Regions from separate parts of the Bacillus sp. J14TS2 genome, predicted to be linked through region 2. Evidence: a T-box and tRNA genes for the amino acid it is inferred to sense, from the RefSeq annotation. Region 2 holds a T-box; the other holds one or more tRNA genes.
The links. A T-box is a leader RNA that pairs with one kind of tRNA and senses whether it is charged. The one in region 2 lies ahead of glyQ (glycine--tRNA ligase subunit alpha), so its partner is inferred to be a tRNA-Gly.
Positions count from the first base shown of each region.

Region 1 (8,239 bases), on a different contig from region 2:
CTTGTGAACGATATTGTTCAATTCTTTTTAAAATATCCATATAAACCTCCCCAGTAGGTGTGATGAGAGATGATTATTTCATTCTATGCGGGTGGACAACTAAACATGATACTTTCCCTTAAACAGGTCCAGCTCCTATATACTATAAAATAAGACATAGAAGGGTTCCCATTCACAAAATTGCCTACTTTGAACAATAAGCGAAAGAGAAAATCCACAAAATATGCGACATTCCTCTGATAATGGGCTATAATAAGTGGAAGAAGGATAGATTTTAAAAGGGAGGCTTACATAAAGATGAAATTGATCTTAATCATTGGTGTATGTATCGCATTCTTGGCCGCCATTTTCACTTCTGGATATGAAGACAAGCCAGGAACTACTAAAAAATAACTTATCAAACGCCATTCCCTTTTATCCGGATTGGCGTTTTGCTCTGTTTATTGAACAAGAAAAGCGCAAGGCGCCCGCCTATCGGCGACAAGCAAATGTTCTGAGACAAAGAAAGGCGTTCTTTGCCTTTCATTGTCTCAGGTTATTTGACCTCGAGCCGATGGCGCCTGGAGCTAGACACCAACCGCAATGTAAGCAGTTATCCACAAGCGACAATTTTATAGTTTCCTTAACAAGAAGAAAAGCGCAAGCGCCTTGATGTAAGAAGAAAGGCTAAATTCGCGCCATCCTGGGGGTAGGCGCTGGAGCTGGATGTCGACCGCGACATAAGCTAGAATTTTATAAATTCATAAGCAAACAAAAAAGCCTTGTGATCATCCAAATTTGATGATCGCAAGACTTTTTTTCGCTTATTCGGTAGCAACTTGTTCTGTTTTCACTTTCACTTCTCGTTTAACGTCTTCCATCGGCGGTTTGACCCGTTTCATAAACAAGGCAAGAACAAGGGCTACAGCCGCAATAATGGTCGAAATGAAGAATGCATGTGTAATACCATCTAACATTGCTTGATGGCCAATCAATTCCTGCATTTTTTCCATTGCTTCAGGTGTTAGTTGAGCATTAGGATCCGCTTTTGCTTGGGCATCTGCAGCTAATTCTGCACCTGCACTTGCCGCTCTTTTCGACATTACGGTAATCATAAAGGCTGTTCCAATCGCTCCTGAAACTTGGTTAAGTGTGTTATTTATCGCAGTTCCATGTGGGTTATCCCTCATTGGCAATTGGTTCATTCCGTTTGTCATAACAGGCATCATCACCATTGACATTCCAAACATTCTAAATGTATAAAGTAGCACTAAATGAGTGATCGAAGTATCCATTGTTAATCTCGAGAATAAATAAGTCGTCACTGTCATCACTGTAATACCGATAACGGCAAGAATCCTAGCACCATACTTGTCAAATAAGCGACCTGTAATTGGAGACATGATCCCCATTAACAAAGCACCTGGCAGCATTAACAAACCAGAATTCAAAGGAGAAATCCCTCTTATTTCTTGAACATAAAGAGGCGTAAGAATCATTCCAGAAAACATCGATACGGCAATGACAATCGAAATAACAGATGACAAAGCAAACATTGGATGCTTATAAACTCGGAATTCAAGCATAGGCTCTTCCATTTTTAGTTGGCGTATAACAAAGATAATCAAGCTAATTGTTCCTACTACTAATGGTACGTATGATTGAGGTGCTCCCCAACCGACTTCTTGATCCCCAGCTGAACTAAATCCGTATAATATTCCTCCAAAAGCAATACTTGATAAAACAAGCGAAAGAAAATCAAGATGAACCTTCTGTTGTGGAGTAATATTTTTCAATTTAAAAATCGCAATCACCAATACTAGAATAGCAAATGGCAAAACGACAGAGAATAATGCTCTCCAGCTAAAGGTTTGGATCAAATATCCGGATAATGTTGGGCCAATGGCAGGGGCTACGATCATAACCAAACCAAAAAAGCCCATTGCTGTTCCTCTTTTTTCCACTGGAAAAGCTGTTAACATGACATTCATTAGCAATGGCATCATAATCGCTGATCCTGCTGCTTGAATCATTCTTCCTGCAAGCAATAGACCAAAATTAGGTGCAATAAGTGCCAGTAATGTTCCTAAAGAAAATAAACTCATTGCTGTTATGAACAAACTTCGATTCGTAAATCGTTGAATAAAAAAAGCACTCGCTGGAATGAGAATGCCGTTCACAAGCATATACCCTGTTGCTAACCATTGTACGGTTGCAGTACCAATTTCAAACTCTCTTTGAATAGATGGTAGAGCAATATTTATTAAAGTGTTATTTAGAATTGAGACAAATGCGCCAATAAAAAGAACCGCTATAGCTCCATAAGGCGGTTTTTTTTGAATGGATTCAATATCCATATAAATTCCCCCAGTCAGTCTTTCATCTGTATTAGTATAATACGAACTCATTACTTTAAATATTTTAAACCCATGGTCTAAAAAAATCAACAAAAACTTTTTTCCTTTTTTAAATGTTTGTCTAAACCTTGTCATTAAGGTAAAATATGATTTAGACTACAAGTATAAAAGGTGAGATTATGAACCAAAGAAAAAAGCAAATTATTGATGTAGCACACCGTCTATTTATCCAAAAGGGATTTTCTGCCACATCGATTAAAGATATATTAAATGAAGCCAGTATCGCAAAGGGAACCTTTTACAATCATTTTGCTTCTAAAAACGATTGTTTAATCGCTATTCTAGAGATGGTTCGTGAGGAAGCTGAAGTGATTCGAGAGGAAATTTCCTTCGGTAAGGAAAAGAACGATCCGGATGTCTTCGTCCAACAAGTATTAGTTCGAATGGAAATGAATCGCAAACAAAATTTACTTCCATTATTTGAATCTATCTATAGCTCAAAAGATCAAGATTTAAAGGCATTTATCCAAAACCAACATAAAGTAGAATTACAGTGGACTGCTTCAAGGGTGGTTGATTTATTTGGGGATCATACAAAAGAGTATTCGCTTGATTATGCTTGTATTTGTTTTGGAATGATCCATTATATGACACATGTTTGGATGCTGGGCTCTAAAAAGAAATATGAGTTAAGAGAAATAATTTATTATACCTTAAAACAGTTACGAACAATTATTTCGAATCAGAGCGAAGAAAACAAACCTTTCTTTCCTGCTGACTGGCTTCATCCTTATAATCAGGATATACAAATAGATCCGATTGATATTAAGAAACAATTTATAACCCAGCTGGAAATATTACTTAAGAGAATGGATGAGATGGCTGTAAAACAAGGTCGTAAAGAACGATTCGAGTTCCTACATTCAGAATTACAAACCGAATCACCTAGGGACTTTTTAATCGAAAGTGTCCTCTATTCGATCAAAAGAAAGGCAGATTCCTCTTTCTTCAAAAATGAAATACAAGAAATTATCCAGTTAGGCCAACAATACTTGCAACATCATGACCATTAATCAGGATTCACAACAGAAAGGATCTCCTATCAAAAATAGGAGATCCTTTCTGTTAATGCAATCCAGGGTTTCCTTGCTGACGTAAAGCCTCATAGACTAGAATGGCCGCTGTATTCGATAAATTAAGTGAACGGACATGATCATTCATCGGGATCCGCAAGCAATGATCGATATTCTGTTCAATTAAATCCTGCGGTAATCCACTCGTTTCCCTTCCAAAAACAAAATAATGTTGGGCCTTAGGATCACTGTAATCAAAGGTTGTATGAGGTTTTTGACCGAATTTGGTCAAATAATAAAATTGGCCCCCTTGATTCTTGAAGAAAAACTCTTCAAGGGAATCGTAATAAGTAATATTCACAAACTCCCAATAATCCAATCCGGCACGCTTTAACATTTTATCATCTGTTGAGAAGCCAAGCGGCCGAATCAAATGCAAATGAGTATCTGTTGCAGCACAAGTTCTGGCAATATTTCCTGTGTTTGCAGGAATTTCTGGTTGATATAAAACAACATGGTTTGGCACTTTCTTTCACCTCATCAATAAACGTTACTGTGCCATTATACACCATATGAGGAGGTTCAAAAAGCCTGGTAAAAATGACGCTGCGAGATAAAAGATCTTCTACTAAGTACCGACACGTCCAGTATCGAACGTCGAAGTCACCATACACCGCAAGTTCGTTGGCTTGCTTTTCCGCTTCTTGCAAAAGAAAAACCACTTTTCCTTTGTACGAAGCGGATTCAGGGAAGGTTTCCTTTTGTTCACGTATTAAGAGAAAGGATTTTCCGTTAACATTCCCCACTTCCTGCTGACAGCAAGGAAATCAGTACCAAGTCCACCTCAACTTTCGACGTACAGGATGTACTAGTGTTGTGTTGTTGAACTGCATCAGCGCCTTTAGCCGACTCGGTACTTTTTATCCACCTTTTTGAACACTTCTATATCTTTAAGAATCATCTATAATCGTGTACATTTTATATTGAATATTTGGGGTATAGGCTGTTGAATCTTCGTATGCCCAATATCTCATTCGACTATTGTACGTGTGAGCATTCACGAGCGGTTCACCTGCTGCGTCCTTGCCTGTCACAATCGTATTATGATCAAAACGGCCATCCCCTTGAAAATCGTAACATATCACATCACCTAATTTTAATTCACGAGGATCATTCACCTCTTGTGCACGCAGTCCAATTGTTGAACTGCCAAGATGCGTTTTCAAAGAATTAGCAACAGACCAACTATAGCTCCAATTTTTATTTTGATACCACCACCCCTTCCCTCTATTAGGATGCCCTCTCATCGGCGCGCCGCCAACATGGAGACATTGCGATATAAAATTGGTACAATCCACCTCAAACTTTTCATAAGCTGGATTGTAATCATCCCACCATTTCTCTGCATATTGGACAGCTTTTAAGCGATCATAAATAAACGTGATCCTTTCTGAGCCTTCTTCAAATTCAGGATCATTTACCTCTTGTTTTGAATATTCAATAGCTATCTCTTGATCATCGACTAATTTATTTTTAAAAAAACGTGCCTGCCTCTGCTCAATCTCTTCTTCTATATACATGAAATCAGCTTGCTTGATTACATATTTTAAATGAATTTGATAAGTAATATGGTCTTGCTCTTTTGCTCTTTCCATCGTGGTAATCTTACCTTTTCCCAGAACCTTCACTAATGTTGCTTTCCTTTTTGTTAGAGAATCCAGTTTTTTTATCACCTTCTCTTCTTCTGGCTTTTTTCTACGCACCAATTGGTCGATTCGCTCTTCAAGTGCCAATGCTAATTGTTGTCTCACCACATCCCTCCTCCATAAACTATATGCAGCAAGCCCCCACAACCATGATTATAGATGCGCATGAAAAAAGAGATCGAAGCTATGCTTCGGTCTCTTTTTGGAAAAATTCTAATCCTTTTTCAATTTCCTCTAAAACGGAAATATCTTGTTCTTTCTGTTGTGCTTGGAGCAATGCCTCTTTCGCTTCTGCACCACCAATTTTCCCTAGCGCCCATGCGGCAGTACCACGCAAAACAGGACGGACGTCTTTTTCCATAATCTTCGTCAATTTACCTACAGATTCTTTTTCCTTAAAATGGGCTAATGCAATAATCGCATTTCTCTGAATTGGCTTTTTTCCACGCCAAGAACCAGACATCTCACCAAAAATTTCTTTAAATTGGCGGTTTGATAACTCTAACAAAGGATCTAATAAAGGTTTTACCATCTCAGGTTCCGGCTCCATCGCTTGATGATGATGAAAATCCATCCCCTTGTTTTTTGGGCAGACAGATTGACATGTATCACATCCATATAAGCGATTTCCGATCTTGGTTCTGAATTCATCCGGTAAAAAATCCTTTGTCTGTGTGAGAAAAGCAATGCAACGTTTGGCGTTTAATTGACCTGGTTGAACCAACGCTCCTGTAGGACAAGCATCTAAACACATCGTGCATTCCCCACACTGGTCTTGGAGCGGTTCATCTGGTTCAAGCGGAAGATTGGTAATCATCTCTCCTAAATAGACATATGAACCAAATTCCGGTGTGATAATCGAACAGTTTTTTCCACTCCATCCGATTCCGGCACGCTCTGCAACGGCTCGGTCCACAAGTTCCCCTGTATCTACCATCGTTTTAATAGCCGTTTCGGGTACTTGTTCTTTTATATATACAGCTAGTTGAGTTAATTTTTCCTTAACAAGCTGGTGGTAATCAACTCCCCAAGAGGCACGACAAAACAAGCCCCTTCTCTCCCCTTTTTTTCCACGAGGTGGTTCTTCCATTCGTGAAGGGTAAGCAAGAGCAATCGCAATAATCGAGCGAGGTTGATCAAATATTAAAGAAGGATCTGTGCGTTCCTCAATATTTTTATGCTCAAAGCCTGATTGGTACTCAAGCTCCTGTTGTCTTAATAATCGATTTTTCATTTCAATAAAAGGATCGGAGCTGGCAAAGCCAATTTTATCAATTCCAATCTCTTGACTGAACTGGATAATATCTTGTTTTAATTGAGCATAATCCACAGACTCGTCCCCTTCCTAATTAGAATGATTTGCTACTATTTTACACTATAAGTTATTACAGGCAAAAAGTGAATGAATGGAAGTGACCACATCCACTATTACAAATGAACCTGCTGATCAAATACTGGAAATACGCTAAGCATATAAAAAACGCAAAGCCTTGTTTTTTATATAAAACAAAACCCTGCGTTGGTATGTATGGAGCGGGTGATGGGAATCGAACCCACGACAACAGCTTGGAAGGCTGTAGTTTTACCACTAAACTACACCCGCATGACTCCTTCAAAAAGTTGACCCTATTATTGTACAAAATAAACGAAAAAATTGCAACATTCGTCACAAAACCTCCATAACTCGAAACTGGATACTACTTGTTTTCGGGCGGATACTACTTGTTTTCGGGCGGATACTACTTGTTTTCGGGCGGATACTACTTGTTTTCGGGCGGATACTACTTGTTTTCGGGCGGATACTACTTGTTTTCGGGCGGATACTACTTGTTTTCGGGCGGATAGAAGAACGCCCGTCAATGCCGGGCGTTCTTCTATCTTATTATTCCTACTTATGAAAAGCACTCCCATAGAAATCGGACCATTTCTCCTGGGCGTACAGGGTCACTTGTATGACGGAATACAAAAGGAATTTGATATTCATCATATTTTTTCTTTAATATGTATCCATGTATCGGATGATGAACCATCTCGCCAACAGGCGCATCTGTAGAAATGTATGGTTGGTCAAACGGATAATCATACGTCATAAAGAGAGGTGGTGCTGATGCTGACATATAGTTAATAGCGGAGGCTTTTTCCGCAAGCTCTAAAGTATTAGGATGATACAGTTCTTCCGTCGAAGAGATCCCATAAAATAGAGCGATATTCGACTGGATGTGAGGACCGTCGTAAATATCTTCGTAAAAACGCTGATCTTTTGAAACTTGTGTGCCAAAACCAATGAAGGCAGACACATCTGATGGTACTCGTTCGATTGGATCAGAACTCTCCGGATTGGCTAAGTTTCCTCGAAGCGCATTCCAAAGCGCAATATGCCCACCTGCAGATGAACCAGATGTAGCAATACGCTCGATATCAATTCCCCATTCTTCAGCCTGACTTCTTACAAACTGAATCGCCCTTGTCCCATCCTGCATAGGAGCTGGAAACGGGTCGGTAGTAATAAACCGATAATTGCAAGTCACCACAGAGATACCAGCTTGCAAACAGTCTTCCATTAAACTATTTGCCTGAAAACTGCTTTTATCTCCACTTACATAGCCGCCTCCGTGAAAAAAAATTAAAACCGGCGTAGGCTTCCCCTCTTCAAGGATATAGGCATCTAACTTATTTCTCTCATAAGGTCCATACGGTATATCCTTATATTCATTTACATTCATTCTATCACTCTACCTTTACTTTTATTTGAAATATTAGAGCGCTATCATCTTATTATGATAACATTACCACATTCAAATAACGATATCTAATTACCAATAGTTCCAAAAGCAGGATCGATCAAAGATTAGTAGCACAAAATCAGTTTCCATTCATTTTTTAAATAAAAATCGAGGGCTCACTTCGCGTATATACCAAATTGACAACAAAAATAGCTTGCTATCGGTTTAAACGTCCGATCGCAAGCTATTTACATATTATGCAGTTCCGAGCTCGACCCCAAGCTCTTTCAAATATCTTCGATACGCAATACTTACGCGATCACAAATCAGGGATAATTCGATCTGAAGGTCAAGAGGTAGTTCTTCTGGCTTTTGATTTTGCACAATTGGCTTATCCTGTG
Region 1 covers NZ_BORE01000016.1:65,035-73,273, reverse strand. Annotated here, with positions in the region: gene KI375_RS21240 (PrkA family serine protein kinase) at 1-40, opposite strand, end outside; gene KI375_RS21235 (DHA2 family efflux MFS transporter permease subunit) at 804-2,336, opposite strand; gene KI375_RS21230 (TetR/AcrR family transcriptional regulator) at 2,516-3,409, shown strand; gene trmL (tRNA (uridine(34)/cytosine(34)/5-carboxymethylaminomethyluridine(34)-2'-O)-methyltransferase TrmL) at 3,462-3,935, opposite strand; gene KI375_RS21220 (amidase domain-containing protein) at 4,360-5,220, opposite strand; gene queG (tRNA epoxyqueuosine(34) reductase QueG) at 5,300-6,445, opposite strand; tRNA gene KI375_RS21210 (tRNA-Gly) at 6,645-6,718, opposite strand; gene KI375_RS28025 (hypothetical protein) at 6,745-7,026, opposite strand; gene KI375_RS21205 (alpha/beta hydrolase) at 7,008-7,838, opposite strand; gene KI375_RS21200 (aromatic ring-hydroxylating dioxygenase subunit alpha) at 8,094-8,239, opposite strand, start outside.
Region 1: it encodes a tRNA-Gly, which carries the amino acid that the T-box ahead of glyQ (glycine--tRNA ligase subunit alpha) is inferred to sense. The anticodon was not compared.

Region 2 (8,239 bases):
ATCTAACTTTCTTACTAAGCCAGGTTCATTTAATGGTGCTCTTTCAAATTTCTTTTCAAATTTATCCATTAATGGCCCCATGATATCAATCCCATTAATCTGATGCATGTATGTCATTCTTTGCATATATTCCCTTATCTCAGGTTTCACTAATGTGTACACAATCATTCCTTGATCCTTAATAGCTTTTGCTATGATTTGATCAATATCTTCCTTGTTCTCGATATAGGGATAACGATTAATTAAGGCATCTGAACCATTAAACTGCCTTAATGCTGCAATGGTTACAAGTTCAGCAGTCTCCCCTACAGAGTCTGATACTACATAAATAATAGGCTCAGTCACTAACTACACAACCCCTTTTGGAAGAGGCTGGGGCATAATTACAACGTTAAGCTCCAAAGACGAACAATGCATTACCTTTAGCGGAGGAAATATACGTAGACACCTGCGGGAAGTGAGAGTTCGGCAAAGCCTGAGGAAACTTGACACGCCCCGAGGAAAGCGAAGCATATTTCCGAAGCAGGGGTATATGCCCCCTAGTAATTCGATTTTTTCTTTGGTGCAAATACTTATGACCCAGTCTCTTTAATTTCAGACCCGCACGCAGCAGGTCAGAAGTCTTCAAATCATTACATCACTGAACAGGCGCTTGCGCTTTTGTTTCATCCAGCTCCAGCGCCTAGCCCCTCGAGGTCAAATAACCCTGAATCTAGAAAGGGAAAAACCCCCTTCCTAGTTTCAGGAACATTTGCTTGTCGGGGCTGATCAAGGCGCTTGCGCTTTTGTTTACTTCACGAGTATTTTATTCATATCTGCGAATTGATAGATGAGTTTAGCTAATTTTTTCATTTGTGCCAAGCGATTTGTTTTAAGTGATTCGTTTTCTGTCATGACCATAGTATGATCGAAATAAGCTGAAATCACTGGTTCTAAGGTGGCTAGTGATTGATAACGGGCTTCCACAGAGTGATCATTTGTCATTAAGGTTTCTACTTGCTGCCACTCTTCATACAATTTCTTTTCATATTCATTTTCGAAAAGATCCTTATGAATGTTTGCGGTTTGCTCTGCTTTGCTTGCGATATTTAGTACTCTTGATAATGATTCGACAATGGCCTTAAAGTTTGGTTGTTGACTATTTCGTTCCAATAGTTCAGCTCTTTGAAGGAGCTCTGGGATACTATTCCACTCACTGTCTAATATAGCTTCCACAATATCATATCGAATTCCTTTTTCTTCTAATAAATAATTTAATCTTAGTCTGAAAAACTTTTTAAGTTGTTCGTATAGTTCTTGATTACCTTCTTGATGATTTCCTTTTAAAACTAATTTGAATAGGGCTGGTAAGGTTATATCCCAGTTTTTCACCTGCAATATCTTTACGATTCCGGCAGCCTGTCGTCTGAGAGCATAAGGGTCCTGTGAACCAGTTGGCACTAAGCCGATCGAAAAGGAAGAAACGATCGAATCCAATTTATCAGCTATACTGATCACTGAGCCGACAATCGAACTTGGCGCCGGGTCCTCTGGATGAATCGGTTGGTAATGTTCTCTGATGGCTTGGGCTACTTCAGGTTTCTCACCGTGGAGCAAAGCATACTTTTCCCCCATAATTCCCTGCAATTCTGGAAATTCATCCACCATATTCGTCACTAAATCAAACTTACTAATTTCAGCCGCTCTGCTAATTGAGGCTTTTTCCAGCTCTGAAACATCCAGCATCTGTGCGATTTCTTCCGCGATCGATGTTACTCTCTTTACTTTCTCTGCAAGTGTTCCAAGCTTTTCATGGTACACAATATTTTTTAACTTCTCTAGTGCTTGGTCAATGGACAATTTTTGATCTTCATGATAGAAGAAATCCGCATCTTGCAAACGGGCACGGAGCACTTTTTCATTTCCTCTCATGACGGTTTCCAAATGTCGATGATCACCGTTTCGAACAGCAATAAAATGAGGAAGGAGCTGATTGTTTTGGTCTTCGACTGGAAAATATCGCTGGTGCTCCTTCATGGAGGTAATTAAGACTTCTTTCGGTAATTCAAGGAAGCTATTTTGGAAAGAACCTTGAAAAACAGTTGGATATTCCACAAGATTTGTAACCTCTTCTAATAATGTCGGGTCAACGGGAATAATCCAGTTTTGTTCATCCGCTAGTTTTGCTATTTGTTCTTTGATCGCTGCTTTCCTTTTTTCATAATCTGCAATCACATACTGGCCAAGTAACAGTTGTTCATATTCTTTTGGCGCTGTTAAGCGAATCCTCTCACCTAGAAAACGATGCCCATACGTTTGATTACCTGAATCCACATTGGCGACGGTGAATGGGATGATATTTTGCCCAAATAAAGCAACAATCCAACGAATGGGGCGGATATAACGTGTGTTTAAATTTCCCCAGTGCATATTATTTGGAAAATGAAGTGATGTAATAATTTCTTTCAGATCCGATAAGATTTCTTCCGTTGCACGCCCCTTTTCAAATTTCTGAACAAAAGCGTACTCTACCCCTTTTAATTCTTTAAAAAAGATATCACCTACTTTTGCTCCCTGAGATTTCGAAAAACCGACTGCGGCTTTTGACCAATTCCCTTCTTGATCCAATGCAATTTTCTTTGTCGGTCCCTTCACTTCTAATTCCGTATCTTCTTGGGATTCAGCTACATTGGATACAAGGACCGCTAACCTTCTCGGAGTCGAAAACGCGCGCACTTCTCCAAATTCTATTTTTCTTTCCTTTAACCACTCTTTAGTTTTTTTCTGTAATTGATCGGCAGCATCTAATACAAATCGAGCAGGAATTTCTTCAAGCCCAATTTCCAGCAATATATCTTGATTACTCATAATTGGCTTCCTCCTTTTGTTCTAGCATTGGAAAACCAAGTTTTTCCCGTTCCTCATAAAATGTTTTGGCAACTTGTCTAGCCATACTTCTCATTCTCCCGATATACCCGGTTCTTTCGGTTACAGAAATAGCACCTTTCGCATCAAGTAAATTAAAAACATGCGAACATTTTAAGATATAATCATAAGCTGGATGAACTAAACCATACTTCATCTGTTCCTTTGCTTCTGTTTCGTATGTGTTAAACAAATCGAATAACATTTTCTGATTCGATGTTTCAAATGCATACTTCGAATGTTCAAATTCTGGTTGGTAGAAAATGTCACGAATTGTAAATCCATTCGTCCATTCAAGATCAAATACATTTTCTTTATCCTGAATATAAGAAGCCAACCTTTCGATCCCATATGTTAATTCAACAGATACAGGTTTACATTCCAATCCACCCACCTGTTGAAAATAAGTAAATTGTGTGACTTCCATTCCATCAAGCCAAACTTCCCAGCCAAGACCCGCACAACCGAGAGAAGGATTTTCCCAATTATCTTCTACAAACCGAATATCATGCTCGAGTGGATCAATGCCAATTGCTTTTAAAGACTCTAAATACATTTCTTGAATATTGTCTGGAGATGGTTTCATAATCACCTGAAATTGATGATGTTGATATAAACGATTTGGATTTTCTCCATAACGACCATCTGCTGGTCTTCTTGATGGCTCTATATAGGCCACATTCCAAGGCTCTGGACCAATGGCCCTTAAAAATGTATAAGGACTCATGGTACCTGCCCCTTTTTCTACATCATAAGCCTGCATAAGAATGCACCCATAGTCAGACCAATGCTTTTGTAAGGTCAAAATCATCTCTTGAACATTCACTTCTGTTCATCCTCCATTCAATTTAAACATCAAAAAAACTCTCATCTCTATGCTTTTAGCATAGGGACGAGAGTTTACCCGCGGTTCCACCCTATTTGCTACTGTTAGCAGCCAACTTTTTCCATTTGCTGTTCAGGAATGCCGTTCACAGAATCTTCATACCTGGCTTTCACCATTCCAGGTTCGCTAAAATGAAACGATTTTCTGTTACTCTTTTCCTTCTTCACAGTCTAAATAAATGTTCTATAAGAAGAAAATAGCTGAAATTTGAGCAAAAGTCAATATTTACCGTTATATCAGTCAGTAAATTAGTCACCTAATTGGTTCTTCCACTTCCCTAATTGATCTAAAAAACGCTTCGTCTTTAAATTCAAACCAGAAAATTCATCGTAATAAGTGGAAATAACGTCTCGAAGTTCCTTTTTCGTTCCCTCTTTTACTGATATTGATCCTAGTCTATGGATATCAAAGAAATAAAATAATCTTAACAACTTAATCGTATTTTGCGAGACCGGAAAATAATGCGGATCCTTTTGGAAACAATTTTGACAGATTAGACCATTTTCTTTAATCGAAAAACCGAAGGATGCCTCAGTGTTTCCACAAAGAGCACAGTGATTCATCTCAGGATATAACCCAAAAACATTGAGCATTTTCATTTCAAATATATTTGTGATAATGTCAGGATCGTATCCTTCATTGATGTAGAGCAATGTTTGATAAAGTAATTCAAATAAAAATGGATTACTCTCTTTTTCTTCGGTTCCCTTATCAAGCAATTCGACAATATAGGAAGCATAAGCTGTTTTAAAAATATCTTCCCTTATATATCGAAGGGATGAAATCATTTCTCCTTGCTGAATTGTCCCTAATCCTCGTGTTCCGCTGATAACAAAGTATCCGTATGTAAAGAGCTGGGAAACGCTGGACAACCGATTACTTGGTTTCTTAGCTCCCCTGGCCATTCCAGCGATTTTTCCAGCCTCTCTTGTGTAGATTGTCACAATTTTATTTGATTCCCCATAATCTGTTGTTCTAATGACAATACCTTCAAATTTATTTACCATTGATTTTATCCCCTTTCACTGCATTCACAGCATTTGGGATAATTCACACGCTTAAGTCACTTGTGTGCAGTCTGCTTCGTCCGTATTTTCCCTACATGGCAGAATATTCAAATGCTCTTCTTTTTCAAGTTCTTTTAGAAGCAGATACGTATTGACATTACCTGTTTCTTTGAAAACTTTCCACGTAAATTCATACATTTTAAAATTCCCGCCTTTCCAAGTGATCAATTATTTTTCGTCTTCTCTAAGATAAAGCCGAATAAGATTATTTTCCCATCATCTCTTCTAACCATACTGTATAAAATTTGTCAAAGTTCCTTATATGTGTCAATATTCCTCTTCAGTAAAACCATAATCACGTAAATGGAACGCTTTATTTCGCCAATCCTTTTGGACCTTTACCCACAATTCTAAATAAACTTTTGACCCAAGTAACTTTTCAATATCCTCTCTAGCTCGTTTGCCGATTTCCTTTAACAGTTTCCCTTGTTTTCCGATGACAATCCCTTTTTGCGAGTCTCTCTCCACAATAATAGTAGCCATTACATCAATCATTTCTTTTTCCTTACGCCGTTCCATTTTATCAATCACCACAGCAAGGGAATGTGGTACCTCTTCCCTCGTTAAATGAAGCGCTTTCTCACGGATCATTTCCGATACAATGAACCTCTCAGGATGATCGGTAACCTGGTCTGCAGGATAAAATTGAGGACCTTCTTCAAGCCGTACCCGGATTTGTTCCAGTAGACGTTCAACATTATTTCCTTCTATTGCTGAAATCGGAATAATTTCTGCAAAATCATATTTTTCCTTATAAGTATCTATAGTGGTTAAAAGCGTATCTGGAGAAATAAGATCAATTTTATTGATCACAAGAAAAACTGGTGTTTGGATTCCACTTAGTTTATCCAAGATGAACTCTTCACCGCGTCCAAACCCTTCCTCAGCATTTACCATAAATAAAATAAGATCTACCTCTTTTAAGGAATTGACTGCAATTTTCATCATGAAATCGCCTAGTTTATGCTTCGGTTTATGGATGCCTGGTGTGTCTATAAAAATCATTTGTGCATCGTCTGTTGTTAAAACACCTTGAACTTTATTTCTTGTCGTTTGCGGCTTATCACTCATAATGGCAATTTTTTGACCGATTACGCGATTCAAAAAAGTGGATTTCCCCACATTCGGCCTACCAATGATAGAAATAAAACCAGATTTAAAAACTTCACTTTCTTCATTTCGATTCATCATGTATATCCTCCGCTGTAAATGCAAATGGCAATAGTTCTTCGACTGTTGTCTGTTGTTGATCTCCTTGGAGATTGGTTAAAATCACTGGCATATCCCTTGGACAGAACTCCGCTAAGACTTGGCGACATGCTCCACATGGAGGTACAGGCCGCGCTGTGTCAGCTATCACAAGTAATGTAGTAAATTCTGTTTCACCTTCTGAGACTGCTTTAAAAATCGCTGTCCGCTCTGCACAGTTCGTCATCCCGTAAGATGCATTTTCAATATTGCATCCTGTAAAAAGCTTTCCATCTTTGGTCAAAACAGCTGCCCCAACCGCAAATGTAGAATAGGGAACATAAGCTCTTTCTCTTGCATCGCTCGCTGCTGTTACCAATTGCTCCATATTCAAATAGTTCTCCTCATCTTTCATACCTTATTTTACTACAAATTCATTCAAAAGTTATCATTTTCAAGAAAGTTTTTTGAACATTTCCATTTCATGATCGAAAATGACCGTAAAATTATTTTACCGTACCTGCTTAACACATTCAAATTCTGGCATAGCTTTTTTTGCTAAATGGGTAAAAATGGGCGAATGCGCATACACCCTATTATATTTCTAAAAAAAAAAGAGCTTCAAAAAAATCAATTTTAGAAGCTACTTAATGAAATAACTGTATGATTTTTGGGCCTAAAATAAGGATACCGATTAAAACGGCCATCAGCGTATAAATTAACACTGCAGCGGCCGCTAAATCTTTTGCCTGTTTTGCTAAAGGCTGAATTTTGTCTGTAGCTAAATCAACAGCCCGTTCCATCGCAGAATTTACTAATTCTAAAGCCATTACGCCAAAAATGGAGATCATCATAAAAATCCATTCGATTTTATCAAGTCTTAAAAGAAAAGAGAGAATGATCACAATTACTGCAGACACAAGATGAATTTGAAAATTCTTTTCTACTTTAGCTGCATATTGAATCCCTTCTATCGCATACTTAAAGGCGGATACCAATCGCTTCAGAGATAAACTGCTCCTATCTTTCAAGACCAAAACCTGCCAATATGTCATTTTGCCTCATGAACATACGATTTTCATCCTCTCGGTTCATATGGTCATATCCAAGTAGATGTAAAAAGCCATGGACGGCTAGAAAGCCTAATTCTCGTTTAAAGGAATGTCCATATTCATGTGCTTGCTCCTTCGTTCGATCAAGAGAGATAATTATATCTCCAAGTACACGTGGTAACTGTGCACCTTGAATCAACTTCTCTCCTTCAGAATTCTCCTCAAGTGCGAAGGAAATCACATCCGTCACTTGATCCTTTCCCCGATATTCTTTATTGATTTCTTGTATTTTTGGGTTGGAAACAATCATTAAGGAAACTTCTGCGTCTTCACGAATTTCTTCTATTTCAGCCGCATACATTAATAGCTTTTCGACCATCTTTAAGTTTTCCTCTGTTAATTGTCCTGTCTCATCTATCGTATCAATTAGGAGTGCCACCATCTATCACCTTCTGTTGTTTTATGTCAGGATACTCAATTCGTGAATGAAATATGCCATTCAATGTCTCACAAAACACCTTTTTCGCCTTTTCAATTTCTTTTAAAGTTAGGTCGCACTCATTAAACTGGCCATCGAGCAGCTTATCTTGTGCAATCTGATGAACAAGTGTGCGAATTTCTTCTGGTGTTGGATTTGTCTTTGAGCGCACCGCTGCTTCTACACTATCTGCCATGCTAATAATCGCTATTTCTTTTGTTTGTGGTTTAGGCCCTGAATACCTAAACTCACTTTCAGCAATCTCTTCATTCTCTTTTTTTGCCTTATAGTAAAAGAATTTTAAAAGACTTGTTCCATGATGCTGTTCCGCAATATCAACAATCTCTTTCGGGAGCTTATGTTTTCTTAATTCCTCAGCTCCATCAGTTGTATGGGCTAGAATAATATCCCGACTCGTCTCAGGCGGAAGCTGATCATGGGGATTCTCGATATTTAATTGATTCTCAATGAAAAAAGGCGGTCTTTTTGTTTTTCCGATATCGTGATAATAACAACCAACCCTTGCCAAAAGTCCATTTGCACCTATTGCTTCACAAGCAGATTCAGCTAAATTGGCGACCATCACACTGTGATGATAGGTACCTGGTGTTTCGGTTAATATCTTCTTCAATAATGGATGGTTTGGACTCGACAGTTCAATTAA
Region 2 covers NZ_BORE01000004.1:8,216-16,454, forward strand. Annotated here, with positions in the region: gene KI375_RS07075 (pyruvate, water dikinase regulatory protein) at 1-345, opposite strand, end outside; gene glyS (glycine--tRNA ligase subunit beta) at 790-2,847, opposite strand; gene glyQ (glycine--tRNA ligase subunit alpha) at 2,840-3,730, opposite strand; T-box leader at 3,790-3,963, opposite strand; gene recO (DNA repair protein RecO) at 4,039-4,797, opposite strand; gene KI375_RS07095 (YqzL family protein) at 4,849-4,995, opposite strand; gene era (GTPase Era) at 5,125-6,045, opposite strand; gene KI375_RS07105 (cytidine deaminase) at 6,032-6,439, opposite strand; gene KI375_RS07110 (diacylglycerol kinase) at 6,693-7,076, opposite strand; gene ybeY (rRNA maturation RNase YbeY) at 7,066-7,536, opposite strand; gene KI375_RS07120 (HD family phosphohydrolase) at 7,520-8,239, opposite strand, start outside.